Regions from separate parts of the Massilia sp. CFBP9026 genome, predicted to be linked through region 1. Evidence: riboswitches for the same ligand, from Rfam matches in the RefSeq annotation. Region 1 holds a riboswitch; the other holds the start of a gene.

Region 1 (14,511 bases):
GGCCCGTCCCTGGCCAAACCATGACCACTATGCGACAACAGCTTCCATTCCGTCTTTCCCTGCTCGCTCTTGCCCTGGCCCTGGCCGGCTGCGCCGTCGGCCCGGCCTATGAACGACCGGAGCCGCTTGCCGCCGGTGCGGCGCTGCCGGGAACCTACAAGGAGGCCGAAGGCTGGGTGCCGGCCGCGCCGGCCGACGCGCTCGAACGCGGCCCCTGGTGGACCCTGTTCGAAGACCCCGAGCTCGATCGCCTGGCCAAGCAGGTGGAGGCCGCGAACCAGAACGTGGCGGTGGCGGTCGCCAACTACGCCCAGGCGCGCGCGCTGGTGGCGCAGCAGCGCGCCTCGCTGTTCCCGGTGGTGACGCTGGGCGCCGGCGCCGACCGCGCCGGTGGGGGAGAACGCAGTGCGGATAATGCCTACCGCCTGCAGATCGGCGCCAGCTGGGAACCCGACGTGTTCGGCCGCCTCAAGAACGCAGTGACCGGCGCCGAGGCCAGCGCCCAGGCCACCGCCGCCGACCTGGCCAACGCCGTCCTCGCGGCCCAGGGCGAGCTGGCGATCAACTACTTCTCGCTGCGCCAGACCGACGCCCAGCGCGAGATGCTGGCCTCGACCATCGAAGGCTACGAGCGCGTGCTGCAGATCACCTCGAACCGATTCGAGGCCGGCATCGCGGCGCGCTCCGACGTGCTGCAGGCCCAGACCCAACTGGCCAATGCGCGCAGCGAGGCGCTCGGCCTGCAGAACCAGCGCGCCCAGCTCGAGCATGCGATCGCGGTGCTGGTCGGCCAGACCCCCTCAAGCTTCTCCCTGCCGCCGGCGCCATGGCATGTGTCGGTGCCGGACGTGCCGGTCGGTGTGCCCTCGACTTTGCTGCAGCGCCGTCCCGACATCGCCGCCGCCGAACGCGACGTGGCGGCGGCCAATGCCGACATCGGCATCGCGCGCTCGGCCTATTTCCCCAATTTCGGCCTATCCGCCTCTTACGGCAACAATACGAGCCGCGTGGGCGACCTGTTCTCGGCGTCCGCTGCGGCCTGGTCGTTCGGCCTGTCGGCGGCCCAGACCATCTTCAATGCCGGCGCCACCCGCGCCAGCGTCGAAGGCGCAGAGGCGCGCCACCAGGCGACCGTGGCGCGCTACCGCCAGGTGGCCCTGGACGCCTTCGCCACCGTCGAGAACGGCCTGTCCGCCACCCGCGTGCTGGAGCAGCAGCAGCAATTGCGGGCCGAGGCGGCCGAGGCGGCCGGGCTGGTCGAAGAGCAGATCCTGAACCGCTACAAGGCGGGGCAGGTGAGTTATACCGAGGTGGTGCAGGCCCAGGTGACGGCCCTGAATGCGCGCCGCTCGCTGGTACAGGTGCAGGCCGACCGCCAGACGGCGGCGGTGTCGCTGATCCAGGCGCTGGGCGGCGGGTGGCAGGAAGACAGGCTGGCAGACGCCGCGCAATAATCATGCGTCAGGCATTACAATGCTGCGATTATCGATAGTCAGGCACACGCCATGAAAAACTGGATTAATCGCATGTTGAGCGGCGCCGATAAGGCGCCTGACGCCGCTGGCACCGCTGGCTCATCGCAGCAGGCGGACGAGCTGGGAGACGACCACGGCGTCCAGGTCGATGCCGCCTATTACCGCTGGCTGACCGCATCCGGCGGCTACCAGGCAGGAGCGGACGTCGAGGAACACATCCTCGACCTGGTGCGCACGCTGGCGGCCGACCCGCAGGCCGCCAGCGGCCTGGTGCCGCGCATCCCCGAGCTGATACCCAAACTGCTGCGCGACCTGGCCGACGACGATGTCTCGACCGGCGACCTGGCGCGTCAGGTCGAGCAGGACCTGGTGCTGGTGGCCGAGGTCATCCGCGAGGCGAACAGCGCCTATTACCGGCCGCTGCAGGCGGTGAAGTCGCTCGACGCCGCTCTCATGATGATCGGCCAGAACGGCCTGCGCATGCTGCTGGCCCGGATCGCTTTCCGGCCCCTGATCAAAATGGCCGACCAGGGCTTTGCGCGCCAGGCGGCGCCGCTGGTCTGGAACCAGTCCGAGAAGTGCGCGCTGGCCTCGAGCCTGATGGCGCCGGGCCTGGGCGCCGGCGTGTTCGAAGCCTACCTGGCCGGTCTGATGCAGAACCTGGGTCTGGTGGTGGCCTTCCGCCTGGCGGAGCGGGCTGTCGAAAATGGCAAGATTCCCGGCTCCAGCGAATTCGGCCGGCGCCTGTTCGACGTCAGCCGCGGCCTGTCGTCGACCATTGCCGCCCACTGGGAATTCCCGCCTGACGTGGTGGAAGCCATCGCCGGGGTCGGCCAGCCGGATGCATCGCCGCTGGCGCAGACGCTGGAACGCGGCGACCGGATCGCCAAGCTGCGGCTGCTGCTCGACGCCCACGTGGTGCTGGAAGACGATGCGCTCGTGACCGAAGGCCTGGACAGTTTCGAGCGCCGCTGCCTGGGCAAGCTGACCGATTTGCCGGGCTGACCGCCGTATTGCGTCACCTTTTCTCAAGAGGAGACTGCTATGAAGATGAACGCCGAACACCTGGCCGAGCTGCACGAGGCCAAGCGCCTGCTGGAGAACCCCGGCCTGGCGGCGCGCATCAGCAACCTGGTCGGCTCGCCGATCGAGGCCGCCATCGAGCGCCTGCCGGCGCCGTGGCGAAAGAAGGTGGGAGGAGCGACCGAGCACGCGCTGCAGTATGCGCTGACGGGGGCGCTGTCGACCATGCCCGACGGCGGCAAGGAGGCATCCTACCCGCGCCTGCACAAGTTCGCGGCGAGCCTGTCGGGCGGCGTGGGCGGCGTGTTCGGCCTTCCGGGACTGCTGGTCGACCTGCCGCTATCCACCGTCATCATGCTGCGTTCGATCGCCGAGATCGCGCGCGCCAATGGCGAGCGTCCGCAAGATGTGGAGACCCGGCTGGAATGCCTGCGCGTGCTGGCCATGGGCGGACCGAGCGGGGGTGACGACGCTGCTGACTCGGGCTATTTCGCGATGCGCATCGCGCTGGCGCGGGCCGTGAGCGAAGCCGCCCAGGCGCTGGCGGCCAAGTCGGTGAATGCCGCCACGACGCCGGCCCTGCTGCGCCTGATCGCCACGGTGGCGGCGCGCTTCCAGGTGCACGTGACCCAGAAGGCGGCCGCGATGCTGGTGCCGGCCCTGGGCGCGGTGGGCGGCGCGACCATCAACCTGCTGTTCGTCGACCATTTCCAGAACATGAGCCGCGGCCACTTCACGGTGCGGCGGCTGGAGCGCCTGTATGGCGAGGGAGCGGTGCGCCAGCAGTACGAGACGATCGTCCTGGCCGACGAGCCGGTTGGCTTGCTCACGTAGGGCAAATCCTGTTACGCCCGCTCTCCTTGGCGGTATATAACATCGCATCCGCCCGCAGGAACAACGCGTTCTCGCTGCGATGCTCGGGGAAGGCGGCCAGGCCGCCGCTGAACGAAAAACGCCGCAGGTCTCCGCGCGCGACCTGGAACTCGATCGCGCCGAAGGCCTGGCGCAGCGCATCGAGCCGGCGCCACGCCACGTCGGGCGTGCAATCCCAGAACACGAGCACGAATTCCTCGCCGCCGAAGCGCGCCAGCAGGTCGCGCTCGCCCATCTGCGGCGCCAGGCACAGGCACAGGCGCTTGATGACGACGTCGCCGAAGTGGTGGCCCCAGGTGTCGTTGATGGTCTTGAACTTGTCGATGTCGATCACGCCGAAGGCGAGCGGCTTGTCCTCGAGCGTGGCTTGCCGGATCAGGTCTTGCGTCTTGCGCTGCAGGCCAACCTTGTTCAATAGGCCAGTGGCGCGGTCCTTGCCGATCAGGTCCTTGCTGACGCGGATCCTGGCCGCGCGGTTGGCCAACTGGGCCTCGACCAGACCGGCGGTGGCCTGCAGGACGGTATCGAAGCCGTCGCCGAGCGCGCGCCGCGCCAGCGCGTCGTCGGGGCGGCGCTGGAGCAGCACGATCTCGCGCACCGGATCGGCCTCGATGTTTTTCTTCATGACCCGCGCCAGCGCGTCCAGGCGCCGGTACTCGTCGTCGGCAATCACGACCAGATCGGGTTGCAGCTCTTTTACACGCAGGTGCAGGGTGGTCGGGTCGAGATGGTGGACGACTTCGACCTGCTGCGCCAGCAGTGCCGCCGTATCGAGATCCCCGGGCGGGCCGAGGTGGACCACCGACACCAGGTCGCCGCGTTTGGTGCGGACGAACAGGTTGAACAGCTTGTCGACCAGGACGTCGTTGGCGATCGGCTTCTCGGCATATGCCAGGCAGTTGCTGTCCACCAGCCGCTGCTGGAGCAGGAAGCGGCTTCCCTGGCGGCCCGACTGCAGATAGACATACGCGTGCTCGCGCGGCAGGCGTTCGAGCAGCTCGCCCAGCATCAGGGTCTTGCGGCTGTCGTGCAGGTCGGCCTGCATATTGTGCAGGGCGTCGAGGTCGATCACGAACAGGCTGGCGCCACGGTCGGCGGCGACGGCGGCGGTGAATTCGGCCACTTCGCTGAAAAAACGGATGTCAAAATCGTATTTGTGCGCGTGCAGCAGCAGTTCGGCGCGGTTGTCCTTGATGAAGAAGCTCTGGGAGAGGAAGAGGACCTGGTGTCGGTACAAGGGGGCCTCGGTGCTCATGTCTGCCTGCCTTTTTCTGCATAATGTGACATCTTGCCACGCCAATATGACGCGATGTTGACGCCACCGGGACCGCCGTCGATCCCTTATAAACCACACGGCCATCACCCAACGGGGATATACTCGCGCATTGCTTTTTTCATCTCAGGGACTTGTCTTGTTCAAATCGATCGTCCTGCCCGTCGCCCTTCTCGGCGCGGCGAGCGCCGCCTTCGCCGACGAAGGCCAGTGGCAACCGCACCAGCTGCCGCAACTGAAATCCGAACTGAAACGCATCGGCATCACCATGCCGGCCGAGAAGCTGGCCGACCTGGGCAAGCATCCGATGAGTGCGATCGTCTCGCTGGGCGGCTGCTCGGCGTCCTTCGTGTCGCCCGACGGCCTGGTGGTGACCAACCACCACTGCGCCTATGGCGCCATCCAGCGCAACGCCACGCCCGAGAAGAACTACATCGTCGACGGCTTCCTGGCCAAGACCCGCGCCGCCGAACTGCCGGGCGGCCCGAACACGCTGGTGTACGTGACCGAGAAGGTCGAGAACGTGACCGCGCGCGTGCTCGAAGGCTTGACGCCAACCATGTCGGGCAGCGAGCGCCATGCGCTGGTCCAGTCGCGCATCAAGGCCCTGGTGGCCGAGTGCGAAACCGACAAGTCGACGCGCTGCTCGGTGCCGGCCTTCCACCGCGGCCTGGAGTACTACCGCATCAAGCAGCTGATGATCCGCGACGTGCGCCTGGTGTACGCGCCGTCCGACCGCATCGGCAACTATGGTGGCGACATCGACAACTACGAGTGGCCGCGCCATGTCGGCGACTACGCCTTCTACCGCGCCTACGTCGGCAAGGATGGCCGTCCGGCCGACCCGTCGCCAGAGAATGTGCCCTACAAGTCGAAGGATTTCCTCGTTGTCTCGGCCGAGGGGCTGAAGAACGGCGACCCGATCCTGCTGGCCGGCTATCCGGGCCGCACCAGCCGCTACAAGCTGCCGAGCGAGATCCGCTTCGCGCGCGACGTCGACCTGCCGGCCAAGGCCGCGACCATCACCGCCGACCTGTCGGTGATCGCCGCCGCAACCCAGGGCAATCCGGCCTGGAATGTGGCGTATGCGAGCGTCGACAAGGGCCTGAACAACGTGCTCAAGAAGACCAAGGGCCTGCTCGACGGCTTTGCGCGCAAGGACATCGCGGCCATCAAGGACGTGCAGGATGCCGAGTTCCGCGCCTGGCAGAAGTCGCATGCGGATGGAAACGCTGGCCTGCTGTCCGAACTGGACGCGGTGATCGCCGAGGACATGGCGCTGCAGCGCCAGGAAGCCGCCTGGCTCGAGGCCACCCACAGCGACCTGCTCAAGAGCGCGCGGACCCTGTACCGCCTGGCGCTGGAACGCGGCAAGCCCGACGCCGAGCGTGAGAGCGGCTACCAGGAACGCGACCTCGGCTTCATCAAGGCGCGCCTGGCCCGCCTGGAACAGTCGCTCGTGCCGGGCGTCGACCAGGCGCGCTACGCCGCGGCGCTGGCGCGCTACGCCGGCATCGACGCCAAGGTGCGTCCGCAAGGCGTGGACGCGCTGCTGCCGGCGCAGGATGCACTGGCGGGCATGTATAAAGCCAGCACGCTGTCGGACACCGCCACGCGCCTGGCCTGGATCGGCAAGGACGTCGACGCCTTCCGCAAGTCGAACGATCCGTTCATCGCGCTCGCGGTGCGCCTGCATGATGCCGGCATGGCGTTGGAAGAGCGCCGTAATGAGATCGACGGCAACCTGGAACGCGTGATCCCGCAATACATGGCGGCCGTGATCGCGTGGAAGAAATCGCAGGGCAAACCGGTCTACCCGGACGCCAACTCGACCCTGCGCGTGACCTACGGCACCGTGTCGCCGTTCTCGCCGCGCGATGGCCTGGTCAAGGGGCCGTTCACCACCGTCGAAGGCATCCTGGAGAAGGAAACCGGCAAGGATCCGTTCATCGTGCCGGCGCCGCTCAAGCAGGCGATCGAGGCCAAGCGCTATGGCGTGTTCAAGGACCGGGCGCTGGGTACGGTGCCGGTCAACTTCCTGTCGAGCGCCGACACCACCGGCGGCAACTCGGGGTCGGCCGTGATGAACAAGCGTGGCGAATTGATCGGCCTGAACTTCGATTCGACTTATGAATCGATCACCAAGGACTGGTACTTCGACACCGCCATCACGCGCGCGATCCACGTCGACATCCGCTACATGCTGTGGGTGATGAAGGAAGTCGACCATGCCGACAACCTGCTCAAGGAAATGACGATCAAGTATCCGAAGAAGTAATTTCGGCCACAATCATCTGCACGTCGTTCCCGCGCAGGCGGGAACCCAAGTTTGCAAGCGTTACGATTGCGCCGAGAGCACTTGGGTTCCCGCCTTCGCGGGAACGACGGTTTTGAGCAAAAAATATTCGCGCGCGTTTCATCATCATTGTCGACCGAATGAACGAACCCCTTATCCTCGCCGGCCTCACGACCTCGCCGCTGGAACTGATCTCCTTCCTGCTGGCCGTCACCACCGTCGTGCTCAACATCCGCCAGAAGCACTGGGCCTGGCTGTTCTCGATCGCCTCGTCCGCGACCTATGCGGTGGTGTTCTACGATGCGCGCCTGTACGGCGACATGGGGCTGCAGTTCGTGTTCATCGCGGCCTCGGTCTGGGGCTGGTACCAGTGGTTGCATGGCAGCGGCAATACGCCGTTGGTGCCCAGCTTCCTCAAGGCCAGCGGGCGCGCCTGGTCGCTGGCGGCCTGGCTGACGGGTTTCGTGCTGCTGTCGACCTTCCTCGACAACTTCACCGACACCGACGTGCCGCACGCCGACGGCTTCCTGACCGCCGGCAGCCTGGTCGGCCAGCTGCTGCTGGCGAAGAAGAAGGTCGAGAACTGGCATGTGTGGATCGCGGTCGACATCCTGTACGTCGGCCTCTACCTGTACAAGGGCCTGGTGCTGACCGCCGTGCTGTACGGGGTATTCGTGCTGCTGGCGATCGCCGGCCTGCGCACCTGGTCGGCGCTGGCGCGCAAGGCAGCATGAGCGGCGTGCAAAGAATCGCCATCCTCGGCGCCGAGTCGTCCGGCAAGTCGACCTTGTCCGAAGCCCTGGCGCGCCATTACGGCACCGTGTGGGTGCCCGAATACCTGCGCGAGTTCGTCGATACGCTGGGAAGGGTGCCGCACGAGGAAGACCAGTACGGCATCGCGCTGACCCAACGCGCGCGCGAGGATGCCGCGGCGGTGGCAGCCAGCAGCTTCCTGTTTTGCGACACCACGCCTCTGATGACGGCGTTGTACAGCCGCGTGTATTGGGGCAGGGTGGATGCGCAGCTGGCGCGGCTCGATGCACGCCACGACTACGCCTGGACCTTCGTCACCGCGCCTGACACCCCGTGGGAACCGGACGGCCTGCAGCGCGAATCGGAAGAGGTGCGCCAGATGGTGCACCGGATGCTGGTGGAGACGCTGGCCGCGCGCGGCATCGGCTACACCTTGCTGGCCGGCGACCTGCCGCACCGGATGCGGCAGGTCCAGGGGCTGCTCGGCCAGCGCTGAAAACTAAGCCTTCGGCAGTCCTGCCGCCAGGTCGGTCCACGACTGCGGCTGCGGCTTGCCGCGCTCGCGGACGCCGAAGAAAGTCACCACCAGCTCGCCCTGGTCGTCGAAGAACTCGACCGAGGTGACGCCGGCGCGGCGCACCACGTAGCCGCTGCGCAGTGCGCTGTCGCGCAGGTGCAGGTTGAAGTCCGGATCGAGCACATTGAACCAGCCGTCGGCCGCCGTCACCTTGTTCACCTTGCCGCTGTAGATCTGGGTCAGCGCCCCATTGCCGAGGAAGGCCATGATCGCGACCCCGTCCCTGGCGGCATCCTCGAGCAGCTTGCGCACTGCTTGCGGCGCGATTTTCTGCACCACGCCGCCAGGGGCCAGGCGCAACGCCTGTTCGCGCGTCAGGCCGAATTCCGACACTATGCGGTTGAACTGGTGGACGTCGGTCATCTCTTGCCAGGCGGTCTGGAATTCCTTGACGTCGATCGCGCTGTCGGGTTTTTCGGCAGGCTTCGGTGCGGCGGCCACCACGTCCAGCTGCGCGTTCTGGCTCGGATTGCGGAAGTCGGCCACCAGCTTGTCGAAGACCGGAATGTTGGCGTCGTCGCGCAGGTAGAGCTTATGCACGGCGTTGCCGCTGGCGTCGAAGAACTGCAGGCTGCGATTGACTTTGCCGTCGCGGCCGGGCTGGGTCACGGCGAAGGCGTATTTCCACTTGGCGAACTGGAAGCGCAGGTCGATCGGGCCACCCAGGTAGCCGCCGGCGATGTTCAGGTTGCGCGCTTCGCGTTCGGCCTCGTCGTCGCTGCCTTTCTCGGCCTGCTTCGGAATGCGCATGGCCACGCCGGTGGTCTCGATCACGCCGTTCTCGTTGTGCGTGAGCGCCATCACCTTGCCCAGGTCGAGGGCGCGACGCATGATCTCGCGCGGCGCGTGGTCGGTTTCCTTCAGGCGCACCACGGTGCTGCCGATGCCGGTGGCGAGCAGTTCGGCTTCGGATACCTTCAGCTGGCGCGCGGCGTCGTGCGTCTGCAGGCGCGGTTCCTTGGCCTTCAGTTCGGCCCACTGCTGCGCAAGTTGCGGGGCGGCCTGCGCCGGGATCAGGGCCAGGGCGATGGCTGCGGCCAGGAGGTGACGGGTGAGTTTCATGGATGTGTACTCCTTGTTTTGCGAATGCGATCAGGCATACTAAATGATAATCATTATCATTTGCAACATGCTCGTCCGACTTTTTGACAGGGCTTTCTTGACCGGGCGCACAGCGCGCCGATGCGAATCAGTGTTGGATGTCGTTACAAACAATAAATCTTTACATCCTGATGACTATTTGTTTCTAGAAGGCATTACAATCATCGGATTTCGAACGTACGGCGGGACGCTATGAAAAACTGGATAGGACGCTTTTTGGGCAGTTCAGATAAAGAGACACAAGCCGCGGCCAGCGTCGGCACGACGGCAACGATCGAACACGACGAGGACATGGCGAACGACGTCCATGCCACCTTCTATCGCTGGCTTACCGCGTCCAGCGGCTTCAACGCCCAGCCCGAGCAGGAAGCGCAGATCCTGGCCGAAGTGCGTTCGCTGGCGGCTGACCCGGTCTGCGCGTCCGGCCTGGTGCCGCGCATCCCGGAACTGGTGTCGCAACTGCTCACCGCGCTGTCCGACGAGAACATCTCGACCGGCGCGCTGTCGGCCCAGGTCGGTCGCGACCTGGTGCTGGTGGCTGAAGTGATCCGCGAAGCCAATAGCGCCTATTACCGGCCGGTGACCCCGATCGAAACCCTGGAAGGCGCGGTGACGATGCTCGGCCTGAACGGTTTGCGCATGCTGCTGGCGCGCATCGCGTTTCGGCCGCTGGTGCGGGTCAAGGTCCAGGGCGTGGCGCGCCAGGTGGCGCCCAACGTGTGGAAGCATTCCGAACGCTGTGCGTTCGCCGCCAGCGTGATGGCGCCGGGCCTGTCGGCCGGCGTGTTCGAATCCTACCTGGCCGGCCTGATGCAGAATCTAGGGCTGCAGGTCGCGTTCCAGGTGGCCGACCGCATCTGCGAAGGCAGGGTGCCCGGTTCCAGCGAATTCGGCATCGAACTGTTCGCGGCCAGCCGCCAGCTGTCGTCGGTGATCGCCAACCACTGGGACTTCCCGCCCGAGGTGGTGGAGGCGATCGAGCAGGCCGGCGAAGCGGATGGTTCGCACCTGGCGCAGGCGTTGGACCAGGGCGACCGCATCGCCAAGCTGCGCCTGCTGCTCGATGCCGAGGTGATCGAAGAGGATGATGAGCTCATTACCCGCGGGCTCAATGGTTTCCAGCGGCGCTGCCTGGGCAAGCTGGTGGATTTGTCGGATTGATGCATGACGCCTGCCACGGCGCGCGTGGCAGGTGAAACGGGGGATACTTAGAAGTCGATCTGCGCCGACAACCTGAACGTGCGCGGCGCCCCCGGCAGCAAATACCCTCCCAACGACTGCGTCACGTCACGCCAGTAGAACTTGTCGAAGGCATTGTCCACCCGCGCGCGGATGATCGTGTTCAGCCCACTCGCGCGCAGCAGATAGGACGCGCCAAACCCCGCCACGTGATAGCCCGGCACCTTCACACGGTTGGCCGGATCGAACACCTTGTTGCCCGAGTACTGCCACTGTGCGTCGAGCTTCAGGCCCGCCACTTGCGGCACCGCGTACTCGACCCAGGCGGTGGTGCGCAGTTCCGGCACATTGGTCACGCGCTTGCCTTCGGTCGACGCGTCGCCCGTATCCTTCTGGTCGGTATCGAGCGCCATCAGCGACAGGCTGTAGTTCAGGTCGGGCGTGGCGCGGCCCATCGCCGACAGCTCGACGCCGCGGTGGGTCTGCTCGCCGGCGCGCACGAAGGTGTTGGCCGCGTTCGTGTATTCCAGGCCCTGGCGGATCTCGAACAGCGCGCCCGACAGCGCCAACTGCTCGTTGACGTTGCGCTTGACGCCGAACTCCAGCTGCTTCGAACGGCTCGGCGGCAGGGCGGTGTTCTGGTTGGTGGTCTCCATCGGGGCGATGCCGCCGTATTGCAGGCCGTGGCTGATCGAGCCGTAGACGCGCCAGTCGCGCGCCGGCGCGTACACCAGCGCCACGTTCGGCAGCGCGAACGAGTCCTTGGTGTGCACCCAGCCGCCCTCGATTTCTTCCAGCGCGTCGAGCTTGAGCTTCACGTAGCGTACGCCGGCGTGCAGGGTGAATTGGGGCGACAGGGTCATCACGTCCTGCACGAACAGCGAGCGCTCTTCGGTACTGCGGCGCTCCATCACGGGGCCGGTCACGCGGTCGCTGGAGACTGGCGGCACGACGGTCGGATTCCAGATATTGCTGGAGCCGACGTAGTCGTAGACGTATTCGCCGAAGCTGTCGTGGCGCTCGGCATACGAGCCGCCGACGGTCAACGAGTGGCGCACCGCGCCGGTGTCGAAGCGGCCCTGCAGCATCGCCTGCAGGCCCCACGGCGTCTTGCGCTCGCCCGTGCTCTGGAAGTCGTACACGTCGTAGTCGCCGTTGGAGCAGTAGCCCGGATAGTAGCCGTCGTCCTCGTTGCTGCAGCCGTAAGGGAAGGCCGTAAAGTCATCGCGCTTGAACCAGTGCTTGTTGGCGCTGACGGTGGCGTTCCAGGTGTCGTTGATGCGGTACTCGAAACGCAGGCCCAGATTGCTGCTGTCGGTATCGACCGGCTTGGTCCATGGCTGGTCGTTAAGCAGGGTCTTGGCCGAGATCCCGGTCGGCAGCGCTTCATTGCGGATCAGCTGGTAGCCCGGCGCCGTGACCTGCGACTTGTGCTGGTGGTCGAGGTCGATCTGGAACAGCGCGTCCGGCGTGATCTGCCAGTCGAAGGCAGCCGACACGAACTGGCGCTCGCCATCGGCGCCGCGCACGTAGGATTTCAGGTCCTCGGCGGCGGCGTTGATGCGGTAACCGACGCGGCGGTCTTCGAAACGGCCACCCAGGTCGACCGCGCCGTACACGGTGCCGCGCTCGCGCACCTCCACCGTCGCCTGGCGCAGCGGCGTGTTGGTCGGCCGCTTGGTGACGAAGTTGATCATCCCGCCTGGCGCTGCGACGCCGGCCTGCAGGCCGGCCAGGCCGCGCAAGACCTCGATGCGTTCCTTGTTCTCGAGCGGGATCTGCGTGTCGCCCGAGATCGCGATCATGTCCTTGCGGTAGCTGGTGGCGTTGTCGAGCGCGAAGCCGCGGATCGAGAACTGCTCGGCATAGCCGATCGCATTGTAGGCGTCGCCGATCGAGGCGTCGTAGCGGGCGGCATCGGTGGCGCTGCGGATCGACAGGTCCTGCATCTGGCTCTGGCTGATCGAGGTGATCGAGGCTGGGGATTCCAGCAGCGGCACGTCGGCGAAGCCGCCGACGCTGGCGCGGTCGAGGGCGATCCACTTGCTGCCGGTGACGACGACGGACGGCGTCTCCTGTGCGAAAGCCTGGGACGACAGGGAGAACGCCTGCACGATGGCGCAGGCAAGGACGGTGTGCTTCGAGGTGAATGTCATGGTTTGCTCGTTTTCGCGCGCTACGCGGCGCGCCGCTTTTATCAAAGCCGGAGCCAACGTGGGGGAAGGGCAAACGAATGGGGATGCTGCTTTGCGCTTTCCTTCGCTGGCATTATCCAGATCAGGTACGAAGGGTATCTCTCACCCGGAACAACGTTCCAGGACCCCTAGCGAGTCGCGAGTGTATCACGGCCCCGCGCGGCCGTGGTGAATCTGTCAAGCCGGATTGATCGGCGCCGCTCAGGCTTTCGCGGTCGATGGCGCCTCGGCCACCGTTGGCTGGGTAGCGGTCGGCGTCACCATATGGCGCAGCAGCACGGCGCGCGCCGCGTCGCCGATGGCGCGCCAGTGTTCGCGCCGCTGCGCCGCGCGCTTGCGGTGCTTCGATGGCATGTCCTGCAATGGCTTGAGGTAGAACGGCAGCGGAACCAGGAAGCTGCGCGCGTCCAGTTCAGTGCCGCCCAGGATGCGCCAGAAGCCGTCGTAGGCGTTCTCGAAGGCCTTGTCTTGCGCCGCTTCATAGGCAACGTGCGCGCTGCCGCGCACCGCGACCACCCGGTTAAAGCCCAGCGCCTGGGCCGCGCCCTGCAGGGCGGCGAAGCAGAAGAAGCTTGGCGAATTGTTGGGGAAGACGCGCTCGAAAGCCTCGAAGGCGCCGCCGGCATCGCGCCACAGGCCGGCGTTGCGGGTGACGAAGGGAACGATCGGCAGGTCGACGCCCACCACCGCGCCCTCGACCCAGGTCCAGGACAGGCGGTGCAGCACGGTGTCGTCGACGACCAGGGACAGCGTCAGTTCGCCTTCCGGGTCGATGCGGGGAGCGTGCTCGAGTCGCATGACGAAACTGCCACTGTCGTCCTCATGCTGCCACAGCACCAGGCCGCCGTGGTGCGCGGCCTGCCGGTAGGAGGCGTTGAAGGTGGCTTCTTCGAAGCGGTAGTGGGACAGCACGCAGCGCATGCGCTCGCGCACTTTCATGCCGCGGGCCAGGTAGTCGCGGCCGCTCACATGGCGGAACAGGTCGTCGTCCGGCGCGTTTTCGAGGCGGCGCACCAGCTTGAGACGGGACAGGGACTGGTGCTCGCGCCAGTAGCGCAGCGCATGCCAGCGTTGGGTGAGACGAGCGAAGATCATCGAGCGCTCCATTCGGCGTAGAAGGTCTTTGTCTTGCGGGGGCATGCCCGGCAATGACAAGAAATAATTCCGTTCTGCAATTATGTGCCGAATTGCTAGCTCGTGCCCGGACGAAGTGCAAACAGTGCTTGGGAACCAAGGCGGGCGTGATCTGTCATGGGACTCTCTCTGGACGTGTTGACTTATGGTTTTTTTTAGACATGCACGACAAGACTACCATGTTTGCGGCGCGCCACGCTTCTTCATTCATCATCGATAATGCGCCGGAACCAACCAGCAATGGAGGAAGCAAGATGGCGTATGAATTGTTTTATTGGCCGAGCATCCAGGGACGCGGCGAATTCGTCCGCCTGGCGCTGGAAGAAGCGGGCGCCGACTATGTCGACGTGGCGCGCCGCGACGGCGGCGTCGACCTGTTGATGGCGGCGCTCGACGTCGAGGAGTATCCGGCCTTCGCGCCGCCCTTCCTGAAGGCGGGCGAGCTGGTCATCGGCCAGGTGGCCAACATCCTGCTCTACCTGGGCGAGCAGCAAGGCCTGGCGCCGCGCACCGACCCGGGCCGTCTGTGGGTGCACCAGCTGCAGCTGACCATCGCCGACCTGGTGACCGAGGCGCACGACACCCATCACCCGATCGCGTCCGCGCTGTACTACGAAGACCAGAAACCCGAG
Region 2 (14,511 bases), on a different contig from region 1:
TCTGACCGATCCGGTGTTCTCCGAGCGCGCCTCGCCCGTGCAATGGGCCGGCCCGGCGCGCTTCCATGCGCCGCCGATCTCGATCGACGAATTGCCGCCGATCAAGGCCGTGATCCTGTCGCACGACCACTACGATCACCTCGACCACGCCTCGGTGAAGGCGCTGGCGGCCAAGACCACGCTGTTCCTGACGCCGCTGGGCGTGGGCGACCGCTTGATCGACTGGGGCGTGGACCGCGCCAAGGTGCGCCAGTTCGACTGGTGGCAGGGCACGGAGGTGGGCGGCGTGCGCATCACCGCCACCCCGGCCCAGCATTTCTCCGGCCGTGGCCTGCACGATGCGGGCAAGACCCTGTGGGCCTCGTGGGTGATCCAGCACGACGAGCTGCGCCTGTTCTTCAGCGGCGACACCGGCTACTTCAAGGGCTTCAAGGAGATCGGCGACAGGTTCGGCCCGTTCGACGTCGCGCTGCTGGAAACCGGCGCCTACGACAAGCGCTGGCCCGACGTCCACATGCAGCCCGAGGAAACCATGCAGGCCTTCCTCGACCTGAACGCCGGCTGGCTGTTCCCGGTACATAACGGCACCTTCGACCTGGGGATGCACCGCTGGCAGGATCCGTTCGACCGCATCGCGCAGCTGGCGGACGACAAGGGCGTCAAGCTGACCACGCCCGAGATGGGCGAGGCGCTGGACCTGAAGCAGCCGCATGCCGGCGGGCGCTGGTGGCAGAACCTGAAATAAAAAAACGCGGCCGAGGCCGCGTTTCTTGTTTGGGGCAAACGCCGGATCAAGCAGCCGGCAGCTTCTCCAACTGCTCCTGCATCTTGGCCAGGGTGGCCGAGAAGTTCGCCACGCGTTCCTGCTCCTGCGCCACCACGGCGGCCGGCGCGCGAGCCACGAAGCTCTCGTTCGACAGCTTGCCGTTGGCCTTGGCGATCTCGCCGGAGACGCGCGCGATCTCCTTCGACAGGCGCTCGCGTTCTGCGGCGACATCGATCTCGACCTTCAGCATCAGCTTGGTGGTGCCGACGATCGACACCGCGGCCGGCGATTCCGGCAGCGCATCGACGATCTGCACTTCGGCGAGCTTACCCAGCAGCTGGATGTACGGTGCGAACACCGCCATCCTGGCGCGATCGGCTTCATTGCCCGGCTCGACGATCAGCGGCACGCGCACCGATGGCGACAGCGACATCTCGCCGCGCAGGTTGCGGGTGGCGTCGGTCAGCGCCTTGAACTGCTCCATCCAGGCTTCGGCTTCTTCGTCAACCAGCGAGGTGTCGGCCAGCGGATAGGGCTGCAGCATGATGGTTTCACCGGTCTTGCCGGCCAGCGGCGCGATGCTCTGCCACAGCGCTTCGGTCACGAACGGAATGATCGGATGCGCCAGGCGCAGGATCACTTCCAGCACGCGCAGCAGCGTGTGGCGGGTGGCGCGCTGCTGCGCTTCCGTGCCTTGCTGGACGCGCACCTTGGCGACTTCCAGGTACCAGTCGCAGTACTCGTCCCACACGAACTTGTAGATGCTGCTGGCGATATTGTCGAAGCGGTAGTCGGCGAAGCCTTTTGCGATGTCGAGCTCGACGCGGTTCATCAGCGAGATGATCCAGCGGTCGGCCGGGGACAGGTCTTCGGCAGCCGGAGCGCCGCAGTCCTTGCCCTCGGTATTCATCATCACGAAGCGGGTCGCGTTCCACAGCTTGTTGCAGAAGTTGCGATAACCCTCGGCGCGGCCCAGGTCGAAGTTGATGTTGCGGCCCAGCGAAGCGTAGCTCGCCATGGTGAAACGCACGGCGTCGGTGCCGAAGGCCGCGATCCCGTCCGGGAATTCCTTGCGCGTGGCCTTGGCGATCTTCTCGGCCGCGCGCGGGTCCATCAGGCCGGTGGTGCGCTTGGCCACCAGGCTATCGAGATCTATTCCATCAATCAGGTCGATCGGGTCGAGCGTATTGCCCTTCGACTTCGACATTTTCTGGCCCTGCGAGTCGCGCACCAGGCCGTGCACGTACACGGTCTCGAACGGCACCTTGCCGGTGAAGTGGGCGGTCATCATGACCATCCGCGCCACCCAGAAGAAGATGATGTCGAAGCCGGTGACCAGCACCGACGAGGGCAGGAACATCTTCATGTCCGGCGTTTCTTCGGGCCAGCCCATGGTCGAGAAGGGCACCAGCGCCGACGAGAACCAGGTGTCGAGCACGTCGTCGTCGCGGCGCAGCGCACCGGTGATGCCTTGGGCGGCGGCCTTGGCCTGGGCTTCTTCTTCGTCGCGCGCGACGACGATGCTGCCGTCTTCGGCGAACCAGGCCGGGATGCGGTGGCCCCACCACAGCTGGCGCGAGATGCACCAGTCCTGGATATTGCCCAGCCACTGGTTGTAGGTGGTGCTCCAGTTCTCGGGCACGAACTTGATCTCGCCGCTGGCGACTTTTTCCAGCGCCACGTCGGTGATCGACTTGCCTGGATTGAAGGTGCCTTCCGGGGCCGGCTTGGTCATGGCGACGAACCACTGGTCGGTCAGCATCGGCTCGATCACGACATTGGTGCGGTCGCCGCGCGGAACCATCAGCTTGTGCGGCTTGATCTGTTCCATCAGGCCCAGCGCTTCCAGGTCGGCGACGATCTGCTTGCGCGCGGCGAAGCGGTCGAGGCCCTGGTATTGCGCAGGCGCGTTCTCGTTGATCTTCGCGTCCAGCGTGAAGATATTGATCGGCTCCAGGCCGGCGCGCTGGCCGACGGCGTAGTCGTTGAAGTCGTGGGCCGGGGTGATCTTGACGCAGCCGGTGCCGAATTCCTTGTCGACGTAGCTGTCGGCGATGATCGGGATCTCGCGCCCGGTCAGCGGCAGCTTGATCAGTTTTCCGTGCAGGTGGGTGTAACGCTCGTCGGTCGGGTCGACCGCAACCGCGACGTCGCCCAGCATGGTTTCGGGACGGGTGGTGGCGACCGTCAGGTGGCCGCTGCCGTCGACCAGCGGGTACTGGATGTACCACATCGAGCCGTCTTCTTCCTGCGAATCGACTTCGAGGTCCGACACAGCCGTGCCCAGCACCGGATCCCAGTTGACCAGGCGCTTGCCGCGGTAGATCAGGCCCTGCTCGTACAGGCGCACGAAGACTTCGACCACCGACTTCGAGCGGGTCTCGTCCATCGTGAAGTATTCGCGCTTCCAGTCGGGCGAGGCGCCCAGGCGGCGCATCTGGCCGGTGATGGTGTCGCCCGACTTTTCCTTCCACTCCCAGACTTTTTCCAGGAAGGCGTCGCGGCCGAGGTCGTGGCGCGAGATCTTCTGGGCGTCGAGCTGGCGCTCGACCACGATCTGCGTGGCGATACCGGCGTGGTCGGTGCCCGGCACCCAGGCGGTGTTGTAGCCGCGCATGCGGTAGTAGCGGGTCAGGCCGTCCATGACGGTCTGGTTGAACGCGTGGCCCATGTGCAAGGTGCCGGTGACGTTCGGCGGCGGCAGCTGGATGCTGAACGATGGCTTGCCCTCGTCCATGGTGGCGGTGAAGTAACCGCGTTTTTCCCACTCGGCGCGCCAGAACTGTTCAATATCGGCTGGCTCGAAAGACTTGGCTAATTCCATGATGTGCTGGTAGGTGAAATTTTTGGCGAAAGAACCATTATAGGTCACCTTACATCGCCAGCCTATCCCGGCGGCATCGCTCGATATTGGCGCGCTCTGCCGCCGCCCTGTTGTCTATTTGTAAATACCATATGATTTTGTATGAATGGATGTCCAATCGTACCCAATGCTGGCGACCCAGGCGAATCGTATGCGGTATTTCCATAGGAGAACTGGCGCTAAGAAAGCGGAACTATACCTCCATCGAGGGTGTCTGATGCTGTGTATGTTGGCTACAAAGCGCGCCATCGCATGATTCATTTTCACCGCGAAAACCAAGCGAGCGAGATGGAAGACTTCCTATGTACTTGGCATGCAACCAGCGAAGATTGGAGTATGAAACATGGCTCGCCACCCTCGCTCTTGCAGCGAAAACGGCGCTACCCGTGGCGAGTCTGGCGGTGACGTCAGACACTGCCGCCGATAATCATCGGCGGGAGGCGGGAAAGTAACGCCTGTCAGATACGAGAACGGTTAGCAAGACGACTCGGGGCAGGAAGAGGACGTTGGACACATTTGTTCACATCTTTGATAGCAGCCTCCGATGCTCTAACAACATCGCCTTCATTTTCTGCCCATCGAAAAACGATTGGGCTATAATCGGCCCGTTGTCATGGAGCCCAGGCTCCGTGACGGCAAACGCTAGGGGTCCTGCACGTCGCATCAACGGCGCGTGGGTGAGAAATACCCTCCGAACCTGATCTGGATAATGCCAGCGAAGGGAAGCAGCCGAATCGATGCAAGCGTGCGCACATCCGCGTCCGCCTTGCAGCACCCGGCACCTCCTTTGCTGGCTCCGCAAGCAAGGGAGCCACATGAACGCACCTCTGAAGTCATCCCGGGTATTCGATGCCGCCACCGCCACGGTGGACCACGCGGCCATCAACCCGCTACCCAATTCGCGCAAGGTCTATATCGAAGGCAGCCGGCCCGACATCCGCGTGCCGATGCGCGAAATCAGCCAGTCGCCCACACCGGACAGCTTCGGCGGCGAGCCGAATCCGCCCCTGTTCGTCTACGACACCTCCGGCCCGTACACCGAGCCGGGCGCGGCGATCGACATCCGCAGCGGCCTGGCGCCGATGCGCCAGGCATGGATCGCCGAACGCGGCGATACCGTGCAGCTGGACGGCCCGACCTCGCACTACGGCCAGGCGCGGCTGAACGATCCGCAGCTGGCCGCGCTGCGCTTCAACCTGCAGCGGGCGCCGCGCCGCGCCCATGGCGGGCGCAACGTCACCCAGATGCACTACGCGCGCGCCGGGATCATCACGCCCGAGATGGAATTCATCGCCCTGCGTGAAAACATGCAGCGCAAGGAATACATCGCCTCGCTGGAGTCGTCCGGCCCGATGGGCCAGCGGGTTGCGGCGCTGCTGGGCCGCCAGCATCCGGGCCAGTCCTTCGGCGCCAGCATCCCGGCCGAGATCACCCCCGAATTCGTGCGCTCGGAAGTGGCGCGCGGCCGCGCCGTGATCCCCGCCAACATCAACCACCCGGAACTGGAGCCGATGATCATCGGCCGCAACTTCCTGGTGAAGGTCAACGCCAATATCGGCAACTCGGCCGTCACCTCGTCGATCGGCGAGGAAGTGGAAAAGATGACCTGGGCCATCCGCTGGGGCGCCGACACGGTGATGGACCTCTCGACCGGCAAGCATATCCACGAGACGCGCGAATGGATCCTGCGTAACAGCCCGGTGCCGATCGGCACGGTGCCGATCTACCAGGCGCTGGAAAAGGTCAATGGCAAGGCCGAGGAACTGAGCTGGGAGATCTTCCGCGACACGCTGATCGAGCAGGCCGAGCAGGGTGTCGACTACTTCACCATCCACGCCGGCGTACTGCTGCGCTATGTGCCGATGACGGCAAACCGCCTGACGGGCATCGTCTCGCGTGGCGGCTCGATCATGGCCAAGTGGTGCCTGGCTCACCACCGCGAATCGTTCCTGTACACGCACTTCGAGGACATCTGCGACATCATGAAGGCCTATGACGTCTCGTTCAGCCTGGGCGACGGCCTGCGGCCCGGCTCGATCTACGACGCCAACGACGAAGCCCAGCTGGCCGAACTGAAGACGCTGGGCGAGCTGACCCAGATCGCCTGGAAGCACGACGTGCAGACCATCATCGAGGGCCCCGGCCACGTGCCGCTGCACCTGATCAAGGAAAACATGGACCTGCAGCTGGAGCAGTGCCACGAGGCGCCGTTCTACACGCTGGGACCGCTCACCACCGACATCGCGCCGGGCTACGACCACATCACCTCGGGTATCGGCGCCGCCAATATCGGCTGGTACGGCACCGCCATGCTGTGCTACGTGACGCCCAAGGAGCACCTGGGCTTGCCCGACAAGAACGACGTCAAGGACGGCATCATCACGTACAAGATCGCGGCGCACGCGGCCGACCTGGCCAAGGGCCATCCCGGCGCCCAGTTGCGCGACAACGCCTTGTCGAAGGCGCGCTTCGAGTTCCGCTGGGAAGACCAGTTCAACCTGGGGCTCGACCCGGACAAGGCGCGCGAATTCCACGACGAGACCCTGCCCAAGGATTCGGCCAAAGTCGCCCACTTCTGCTCGATGTGCGGCCCGCATTTCTGCTCGATGAAGATCACCCAGGAGGTGCGCGAATATGCCGCCGCCAGGGGCGTGCAGGGAGAGACCGCGCTAACGCACGGCATGCAGGAAAAGGCGATCGAGTTCGTGAAAAACGGCGCCCAGCTGTACCGGGAGGTGTGAATGACGCCGATCGAAGTGAATGGGGCCCCATGCACGGTGCCGCAGGGGCAAACCCTGTTCGGCCTGCTGGAACAGCTGGGCCTGAGCGGACAGGGGATGGCGCTGGCGGTCAACCGCGAGGTGGTGCCGCGCCAGCAATGGCTGCACCGGCGCCTGCATGAGCAGGACCGGGTCGATATCGTGCGCGCCATCGGTGGCGGCTGACAGGAGACAAGACATGAATGCATTGAACGACATCAAACAGGACGTGCTGACCATCGCCGGCCGCGCTTACCAATCCCGCCTGCTGGTCGGCAGCGGCAAGTACCGCGACCTGGAACAGACCCGCGAAGCCACGCTGGCGGCCGGCGCCGAGATCATCACGGTGGCGATCCGCCGCGTGAACATCGGCCAGGATCCGAACGCGCCGAGCCTGCTGGACGTGCTGCCGCCGAACGAGTTCACCATCCTGCCGAATACGGCCGGCTGCTACACCGCCAGGGATGCGATCTACACCTTGCAGATGGCGCGTGAGCTGCTGGGCGGGCACAAGCTGGTCAAGCTCGAAGTGCTTGGCGACCAGAAGACGCTGTTCCCGCACATGCCCGAGACCCTGGTCGCGGCCGAGGCGCTGGTGAAGGACGGCTTCGACGTCATGGTCTATTGCAGCGACGACCCGATCCAGGCCCGCATCCTGCAGGAGATCGGCTGCGTGGCGGTGATGCCGCTGGCGTCGCTGATCGGCTCCGGCATGGGCATCCTCAATCCGTGGAACCTGTCCCTGATCATCGAGCAGGCCACGGTGCCGGTGCTGGTCGACGCCGGCGTCGGCACGGCGTCGGACGCCGCGATCGCGATGGAGCTGGGCTGCGACGGCGTGTTGATGAATACCGCGATCGCCGCGGCAGGCGATCCGGTGCGCATGGCGCGCGCCATGAAGCATGCGGTGCTGGCGGGGCGCGATGCCTATCTCGCCGGCCGCATGCCGAAGCGCTTCGCGGCCTCGCCTTCGTCCCCGGTCGAAGGAAAGATCACGGGATGACGCCCTGCGTGCTGGTGTTCGCCGGGCTCGATCCCGGCGGCGGCGCCGGCCTGGCCGCCGACATCCTGGCGATCGCGGCGCAGGGTGCGCACCCGCTGCCGGTGGCCACCGCCATCACGGCGCAGGACAACAACCGCGTCCATGCGGCGAGCCCGGTCGATGCCGACTGGATCGCGCGCCAGGCGGCGCCGCTGCTGGCGGCCTTCGACATCGGGGCGGTCAAGCTGGGCATCCCCGGCAACGCCGCCAATGCGGCGGCGATCGCGGACGTCATCCGGACCTTGCGCGCGCGCCGGCCCACCTTGCCGGTGGTGCTCGATCCGGTGCTGGCCAGCGGCTATGGCGATGCGCTGGGGCAGGGCGACGCTATCAAAGCGCTGCGCGAACTGCTGGCGCTGGCGACGATCGTGCTGCCCAACCTGCCCGAGCGCGAGGCGCTTGGGGCGCATGGTGGCCGCCAGATGCTGGTGACCGGAGGCCACGCGGCGGGTGACACCGTCGTCAACCGCTGGCTGGTCGACGGCGTCGAGGCGCGCGCCTGGCACTGGCCACGCCTGCCCCACGGCTACCACGGCAGCGGCTGCACCCTGGCCGCGGCGCTGGCGGCGCGGCTGGCGCTGGGCGAGCGCATGGAGGCGGCGCTCGACGCGGCCCAGGCCTATACCCACCACACGCTGGCGCAGTCGTATGCGCTGGCGCCAGGGCAGCGCATCCCGCGCCGCCTGCTTCAATTGACAAACAACTGACAACCTGAAAGGAGTTCGACATGCGCGGCTTGTACCTCGTTACCCCGAACTGGGACGATACGGAAAAACTGATCGCCGCGACCGACGCCGCCCTTGGCGCCGGCGCCGCGCTGGTCCAGTACCGCCACAAGGAAGCCGGTCCCGACCTGCGCAAGGAGCAGGCGGCGGCACTGCTCGCGCTGTGCCGCCGCCATGGCCGGCCGCTCGTCATCAACGACCACGTCGACCTGTGCCAGGCGATCGACGCCGACGGCGTGCACCTGGGCCATACCGACGCCGGCATCCGGGAGGCGCGTGCGCTGCTGGGCCAGGACAAGATCGTCGGCGCCTCCTGCTACGGCGAGTTGGCCCTGGCGCGCACGGCGGTCGACGCCGGCGCCAGCTATATCGCCTTCGGCGGCTTCTATCCGTCGCCGGTCAAGAAATACACCTTCGTGACGCCGCCCGAGATGCTGGACCAGGCGCGCGCCGAGTTCGACCTGCCCATCGTCGTCATCGGCGGCATGACGCCGAGCAACGCCGCGCCGCTGGTGGCGCGCGGGATCGACCTGGTGGCGGCGATCACCAGCGTCTATGGCTCGCGCGATCCCGCCGAGGCGGCGCGCGCGTTCGGCGCGCTGTTCCCGCCCGCCTGAACTTACAATGGGCGCATCGCGATCACCGTCGTCCATCCATGCGCCCATTGCTCCTGTTCGCCCATACCCGCCGCCACCCGTCCGCCATCCTGTTCCTGGTCCAGCTGGTCGGCATGCTGGCCTATCCCTTCATCGAGGGCACGCCGGCCGGCCAGGTGGGCTTCAATGTCTTCGGCATCGTGGTGCTGGCCTTCACCATCCGCATGGTGCGGCGCACGCCGGGCGAGGTGCGGGTCAGCTGGGCGCTGGCGGTGCCGATCATCGCGCTGCTGCTGGCGCAGATCCTGTTCGGGATGCGCGAACTGCTGGCCTGGTCGTCGGGGCTCGAGGCGCTGTTCTATTTCTATGCGGCCGGTAGCCTGATCGCCTACATGATGGACGATGAGCTGGCCACCACCGACGAGCTGTTCGCGGCCGGCGCCACCTTTACCCTGATTGCATGGGGTTTCACCCACCTGTACGTGCTGCTGCAGGAAGTCCATCCCGGCACCTTCGCCGCCGCCATCAATGCGGCCGCGCCGCGCACCTGGACCGAACTGAACTACCTGAGCTTCGCGCTGCTGTCGAGCACCGGCATCGGCGACGTGATCCCGCTGACCGTCCACGCGCGGGCGCTGGCCAGCGTCGAGATGCTGATCGGGCTGATGTACCTGGCGGTGGTGGTGGCGCGGCTGATCGCTTTCACCACGCGTAACCGGATCGCGGTCGGGCGGGCGCGCAAGCGCCGCATGGAAGACTGGGAGAGGGACTAGCATGAATACTTTCTCGACCCGTGCCAGCCTGTTCGTTCAGGCGACTTTCCTGGGCCTGGCTTGCAGCGTCCAATTGGCCCACGCCGGTGACGACGATGCCATCAGTCCCGACCGCCCCAACGTTGCCAACTCCAGCCAGGTCGTCGGCCATGGCCGCGTGCAGGTCGAGATTGGCGCCAACTGGGATCGCCAGCGCGATGACGACCTGCACGTGCGCACCTTGAGTACGCCGGCGTTGCTGCGTATCGGGCTGGGCGACACGACCGAACTGCGGGTCGAGACCGACGGCCGCAATATCGAACACACGCGCGATCCGGCGACCGGTGCACGCACCACGAGTGCGGGCTGGAACGCCACGTCGATCGGCTTCAAGTGGCACTTTGCCGAAGGGGCGGGCGCGCATCCGGCGCTGGGGCTGATCGGTCAAGTGGCGCTGCCGACTGGCAGCACGGCGCTGCGCGGCAGGGGCCTGCTGCCGCAGTTGGCGCTGGCGGCCGAGTGGGAGTTGCCGAAAGACTGGTCGTTGGCCGTGACGCAGGGCGCAGGCAGCGATCTGGATGACAATGGCGCACGTTACGGCTATGGCATCCTGGCGGCGTCACTGGGCAAGAAATTCAATGAGCGCGCCCAGGGATTCCTGGAAGTGGCGGCGCCGCAGATCGCGTCGGCCTCGCACGGCGGCAAGCAGGTGCAGGTCGACGCCGGCGTGAGTTGGCTGTTGAACAAGGACTGCCAGATCGACGCGATGGTGGTGCGCGGGCTGAACAGAAACACGCCGGATCTGAGCCTGGCGTTCGGGCTTTCAGTGCGCCGTTGAGATCAGGCAGTGAGCGGCGACATCGCTGCACACTTTTCTACAAGAAAGTCGCGTAATGCGCTCACCTTCGAGTGCATGAGTTTGCGCCGACCATCACGCCGTCAGCGCCAATCCCTGAGCACCACCCGCGTCGGGCTCCCCGCGGCGCGATTGCCTTGCTTTCATAACAGGTCCTCGATTCGGATCGGCAGCGAGCGCAGGCGGCGGCCGGTGGCGTGGAACACGGCGTTCGAGATGGCGGCGGCCATGCCGACCACGCCGATCTCGCCCACGCCCTTGACGCCGGCGCTGTTCACCAGCCGGTCTTCCTCGGCCACCATGATGGCCTCGACGCTGGCGATGTCGGCGTTCACCGGCACCAGATAGTCGGCCAGGTTGGCGTTGATGTAGCTGGCGTTGCGGGCATCGACCTCGCTCTGTTCGTGCAGGGCCGAGCCGATGCCCCAGATCATGCCGCCGACCAGCTGGCCGTGCGCGGTGCGCGCGTTGATGATGCGGCCGCAAGCGAAGGCCCCTACCGCGCGCGCCACCCGGATCTCGCGCGTCAGCGCATGCACCCGGACTTCGACGAACTGGGCGCCGAGCGCGAACTGCACCCTGTCGGCCAGGCCGGCGCCGCCGGATGGCAGCGCCTTGCCGCGGTACAGGTCGCGCATGCTCTCGGGCGCGTTGCCGTGGGCGCGGCTCTCGCCAAGTTCCTCGACCACGCCCGCCCCGGACCTGGCCAGCGCCGCCAGCACCCCGGCACGATCGTCGTCCTTCATGCCGAGCCGCTTGCGGATCGCCGCGCAGGCGGCCATGATGGCTGGCGCCATGCTGGCGGTGGCGGACGAACCGCCGCTGACCACGGCCGGCGGCAGTTCGGTGTCGCCGAGCGTGACCGTCACCCTGTCGAATGCGACGCCCAGTTCGTCGGCAGCCACCTGCGCCATCATGGTGTACATGCCCTGGCCCAGCTCATGTCCCGCGGCCGCGACGTGCACGCGGCCGTTCGCATCCAGGCGCACCCGCACCGAGCAGTTGCCGGCCAGCGCAGGATAGAAGGCGCTGGCGCAGCCCTGGCCGACCAGCCAATCGCCATCGCGCAGCAGGCCCGTCTGCCGCGGCCGGTCCTTCCAGCCGAAGGCGCGCGCGCCTTCGTCGAAGCAGCGCATCAGCGAGCGGCTGGTGTAGGGCAGGCCGCCGACCGGATCGATACTGGTGTCGTTCGCGCGCCGCAGCTCGACCGGGTCCATGCCGAGCGCGTACGACAGCTCGTCGAGCGCGGTCTCGAGCGCGAAGGCGTACGGCATCTCGCCGGGTGCGCGCATGAAGCCGGGCGTCGAGCGGTCGGCCGCGACCGCGTTGACCTGGCCGGCGATGTTCTTGCAGGCATACAGGCGGGCCGTCATCGACAGGGCGCCCATGGCCAGCGTATCGGCGCGCGAGGTCAGTTCCCAGCCCTCGAGCCCGAGCGCCTGCAGGCGGCCGTCGCGGGTGGCGCCGAGCCGCACCCGGTGGCGCGTCTCGGCGCGGTAGCCCGACACGGTGAAGCCCTGTTCGCGCGTGGCCACCAGCTTGACGGCGCGGCCGGTGCGGCGCGCGGCCAGCGCCACCAGGGCGGTGCGCTGGGTCAGGAAGCCCTTGGCCCCGAAAGCGCCGCCGACATAGGTGCTGACGACGCGGATGTGCTCGGGATCGATGCCGAGCTGGCCGGCCAGGCCGAACTTGACGTTGTTGACGTACTGGCTCGGCTCATGCACGGTCAGGCGCTCGCCCTCCCACACGCACTGGGTCGCGAACAGCTCGATCGGGTTCTGGTGCTGGGCCGGGGTGGCGTAGCGCGCATCGACCTGCACCGGCGCCGCGGCCCAGGCGGCATCGAAGTCGCCGGCCTTGACCGCCATCGGCGTCAGCGCCTGGGCCGTGACGCCGGGGCCGTCGATGGCGGCGCCGGGCGCGCCTTGTTCGCGGTAGCTGACCACGATCTTCTGCGCCGCCTCGCGCGCCGCTTCATAGGTGTCGGCGACCACCAGCGCCACCGGCTGCCCCCAGTAGGCGATCCTGGGCGAGCCGAGGGGCCTGAACGAATCGGACAGGTAGCCGCCTGCGAAGATCGCCGGCGCCTGGCGCACCGCGTCGCCGACCGTCCCGTGGGTCAGGATGTCGATCACGCCGGGCACGCGCCAGGCGGCGGCGAGGTCGAAGCCGGCGATCGTCCCGAGGGCGATGCGGCTCGTGTGCAGGCAGGCGTGGGCGGTGCGCGCGAGCCGCACATCGCTCGGGTAGCGCGCCGCGCCGGTGACCTTGGCGCGGCCTTCGTAGCGTGGCGCCGCCGTGGCCAGCGCGGCGTTGTGGGAGGTGACGTTGCGGGTCATGCGGTGGTCTCCATCGAAGCCAGTTGCATCAGGGCCCGCACCAGGGTGGCCTGGCCGAGTGCGATCTTGAAGCCGTTGTGCGCGCGCGGGACGGCGCCGGCAAAGGCGGCCCGGGCCGCGACCTGCGCCGCGGCGGCGTCGAGCCGGAGGCCGCGCAGCGCGTCTTCGGCCGCCTGCGCGCGCCACGGCACGCTGGCCACGCCGCCGAGCGCGATGCGCACGTCGCGCACCACGCCATCGGCGAGGTCGAGGGCGACCGCCGCCGACGCCAGCGCGAACTCGTACGACTGGCGGTCGCGGATCTTGAGGTAGAGCGAGCACCGGGCCCAGGGCCGCGCCGGTACGATGAATTCGACGATGATCTCGCCCGGCCGCAGGCCGGTCTCCAGGTGCGGCGTGGCGCCGGGGCGCAGGTGCAGCGCCGCGAACGGGATCGTGCGGCTGCCGCGCGGGCCGGCGATCGCGACCGAGGCCTCGAGGGCGACCAGCGCCTGCGCGAAGTCGCCCGGATAGGTCGCGATGCAGGCCTGGCTGGCGCCCAGCACCGCATGCCCGCGGTTGGCGCCCTCGAGGGCCGCGCAGCCGCTGCCCGGCGTGCGCCGGTTGCAGGCGCTCCAGGACGGATCGCGAAAATAAGGGCAGCGGGTGCGCTGCAGCACGTTGCCGCCCAGGCTGGCCATATTGCGCAACTGCGCGCTGGCGGCCAGCGCCAGGCTCTGGGCGATCACGGGGTAGCCGGCCTTGACGTCAGGGTGGGCGGCCACTTCCGCCATCCTGGCGAAGGCGCCCAGGCGCAGCGCCCCGGGGTCGCTGCGCACCTGGCCGAACTGCGCGCGCAGGGCGCCCAGGTCGATCAGGCGCTGCGGCTGCAGCACGCCGAGCTTCATCAGGTCGAGCAGGGTGGTGCCGCCGGCCAGGAAGGCGCTGGGCACGGTCGCATCGCGCGCGGCCAGGGCTGCCTCGGCCAGCGATGGCGGACGAATATGAGCGAAGGTGCGCATTCAGGTCTCCATCCGGGGAGCAGCCTGTACGATCGCGGCCACGATGTTCGGATAGGCGGCGCAGCGGCACAGGTTGCCGCTCATGCTCTCGCGGATCGCCTCGGGATTCCCGGCCTGGCCCTCGCGCACGCAGCCGATGGCCGACATGATCTGCCCTGGCGTGCAGTAACCGCACTGGAAGGCGTCATGCTCGATGAAGGCCTGCTGCATCGGATGCAGCGCGCCGTCGGGCCCGCCCACGCCTTCGATGGTCGTCACTTCGCGCCCGGCGAGCGAGACCGCCAGCGTCAGGCACGATAGTTCACGCCGGCCATCGACCAGCACCGTGCAGGCGCCGCACTGGCCGTGGTCGCAGCCTTTCTTGGCGCCGGTCAGGTCCAGGTGCTCGCGCAAGGTGTCGAGCAGGGTGGTGCGCGGATCGACCGCCACCTGCCTGCTTGCGCCATTGATGCGCAGCGTCAGTGGCACGACCGCGGAGGAGGGCGGGGCGGCGCTGGCGCCGATGGCCGGCGCCGCCGCCGCTTCGCGCGCGATGAGCGGCAGGGCCCCGCCCAGGGCCGAGCCGATGAGGAAGCGGCGGCGGTTGCCGACGCTGGCCGATTGCTTGCTGGTGTCGTCGTTCATACTCGATCCATGCTGGCCGCTTCCGTTCCACGGCGCCAGGGCGCGCGCGACGAGCCTGCCGGCCAGCTGCGGCTCGTCGCTGGCCTTGGGGACTCCGGAAGCAGTGTCGTTGCGAAGGAATTGCTGGCGCCGCACTACGCCTCACAGTAGACACGCAGCGCCGCACCCGGGATATGCAATTCCGATCA

Evidence for each region. Region 1 has a riboswitch for thiamine pyrophosphate ahead of SOM28_RS17220 (TonB-dependent siderophore receptor). Riboswitches for the same ligand answer to the same signal wherever they lie in the genome.
Region 2: it holds a riboswitch for thiamine pyrophosphate, as region 1 does, so the genes downstream of both, thiC (phosphomethylpyrimidine synthase ThiC) here and SOM28_RS17220 (TonB-dependent siderophore receptor) in region 1, are expected to answer to the same signal.

Annotation. Positions count from the first base shown of each region.
Region 1 is NZ_JAXCWH010000006.1:368,518-383,028, forward strand. Features, by position in the region: gene SOM28_RS17170 (efflux RND transporter permease subunit) at 1-24, shown strand, start outside; gene SOM28_RS17175 (efflux transporter outer membrane subunit) at 21-1,454, shown strand; gene SOM28_RS17180 (HDOD domain-containing protein) at 1,506-2,480, shown strand; gene SOM28_RS17185 (EcsC family protein) at 2,520-3,332, shown strand; gene SOM28_RS17190 (GGDEF domain-containing protein) at 3,325-4,626, opposite strand; gene SOM28_RS17195 (S46 family peptidase) at 4,784-6,922, shown strand; gene pnuC (nicotinamide riboside transporter PnuC) at 7,081-7,674, shown strand; gene SOM28_RS17205 (ATP-binding protein) at 7,671-8,189, shown strand; gene SOM28_RS17210 (hemin-degrading factor) at 8,193-9,332, opposite strand; gene SOM28_RS17215 (HDOD domain-containing protein) at 9,588-10,532, shown strand; gene SOM28_RS17220 (TonB-dependent siderophore receptor) at 10,580-12,706, opposite strand; TPP riboswitch at 12,788-12,885, opposite strand; gene SOM28_RS17225 (DUF535 family protein) at 12,947-13,840, opposite strand; gene SOM28_RS17230 (glutathione S-transferase) at 14,134-14,511, shown strand, end outside.
Region 2 is NZ_JAXCWH010000004.1:412,859-427,369, reverse strand. Features, by position in the region: gene SOM28_RS13050 (MBL fold metallo-hydrolase) at 1-745, shown strand, start outside; gene SOM28_RS13045 (valine--tRNA ligase) at 792-3,590, opposite strand; TPP riboswitch at 4,264-4,370, shown strand; gene thiC (phosphomethylpyrimidine synthase ThiC) at 4,445-6,370, shown strand; gene thiS (sulfur carrier protein ThiS) at 6,371-6,574, shown strand; gene SOM28_RS13030 (thiazole synthase) at 6,588-7,391, shown strand; gene thiD (bifunctional hydroxymethylpyrimidine kinase/phosphomethylpyrimidine kinase) at 7,388-8,137, shown strand; gene thiE (thiamine phosphate synthase) at 8,158-8,772, shown strand; gene SOM28_RS13015 (ion channel) at 8,811-9,524, shown strand; gene SOM28_RS13010 (transporter) at 9,526-10,341, shown strand; gene SOM28_RS13005 (xanthine dehydrogenase family protein molybdopterin-binding subunit) at 10,503-12,698, opposite strand; gene SOM28_RS13000 (FAD binding domain-containing protein) at 12,695-13,699, opposite strand; gene SOM28_RS12995 ((2Fe-2S)-binding protein) at 13,700-14,323, opposite strand.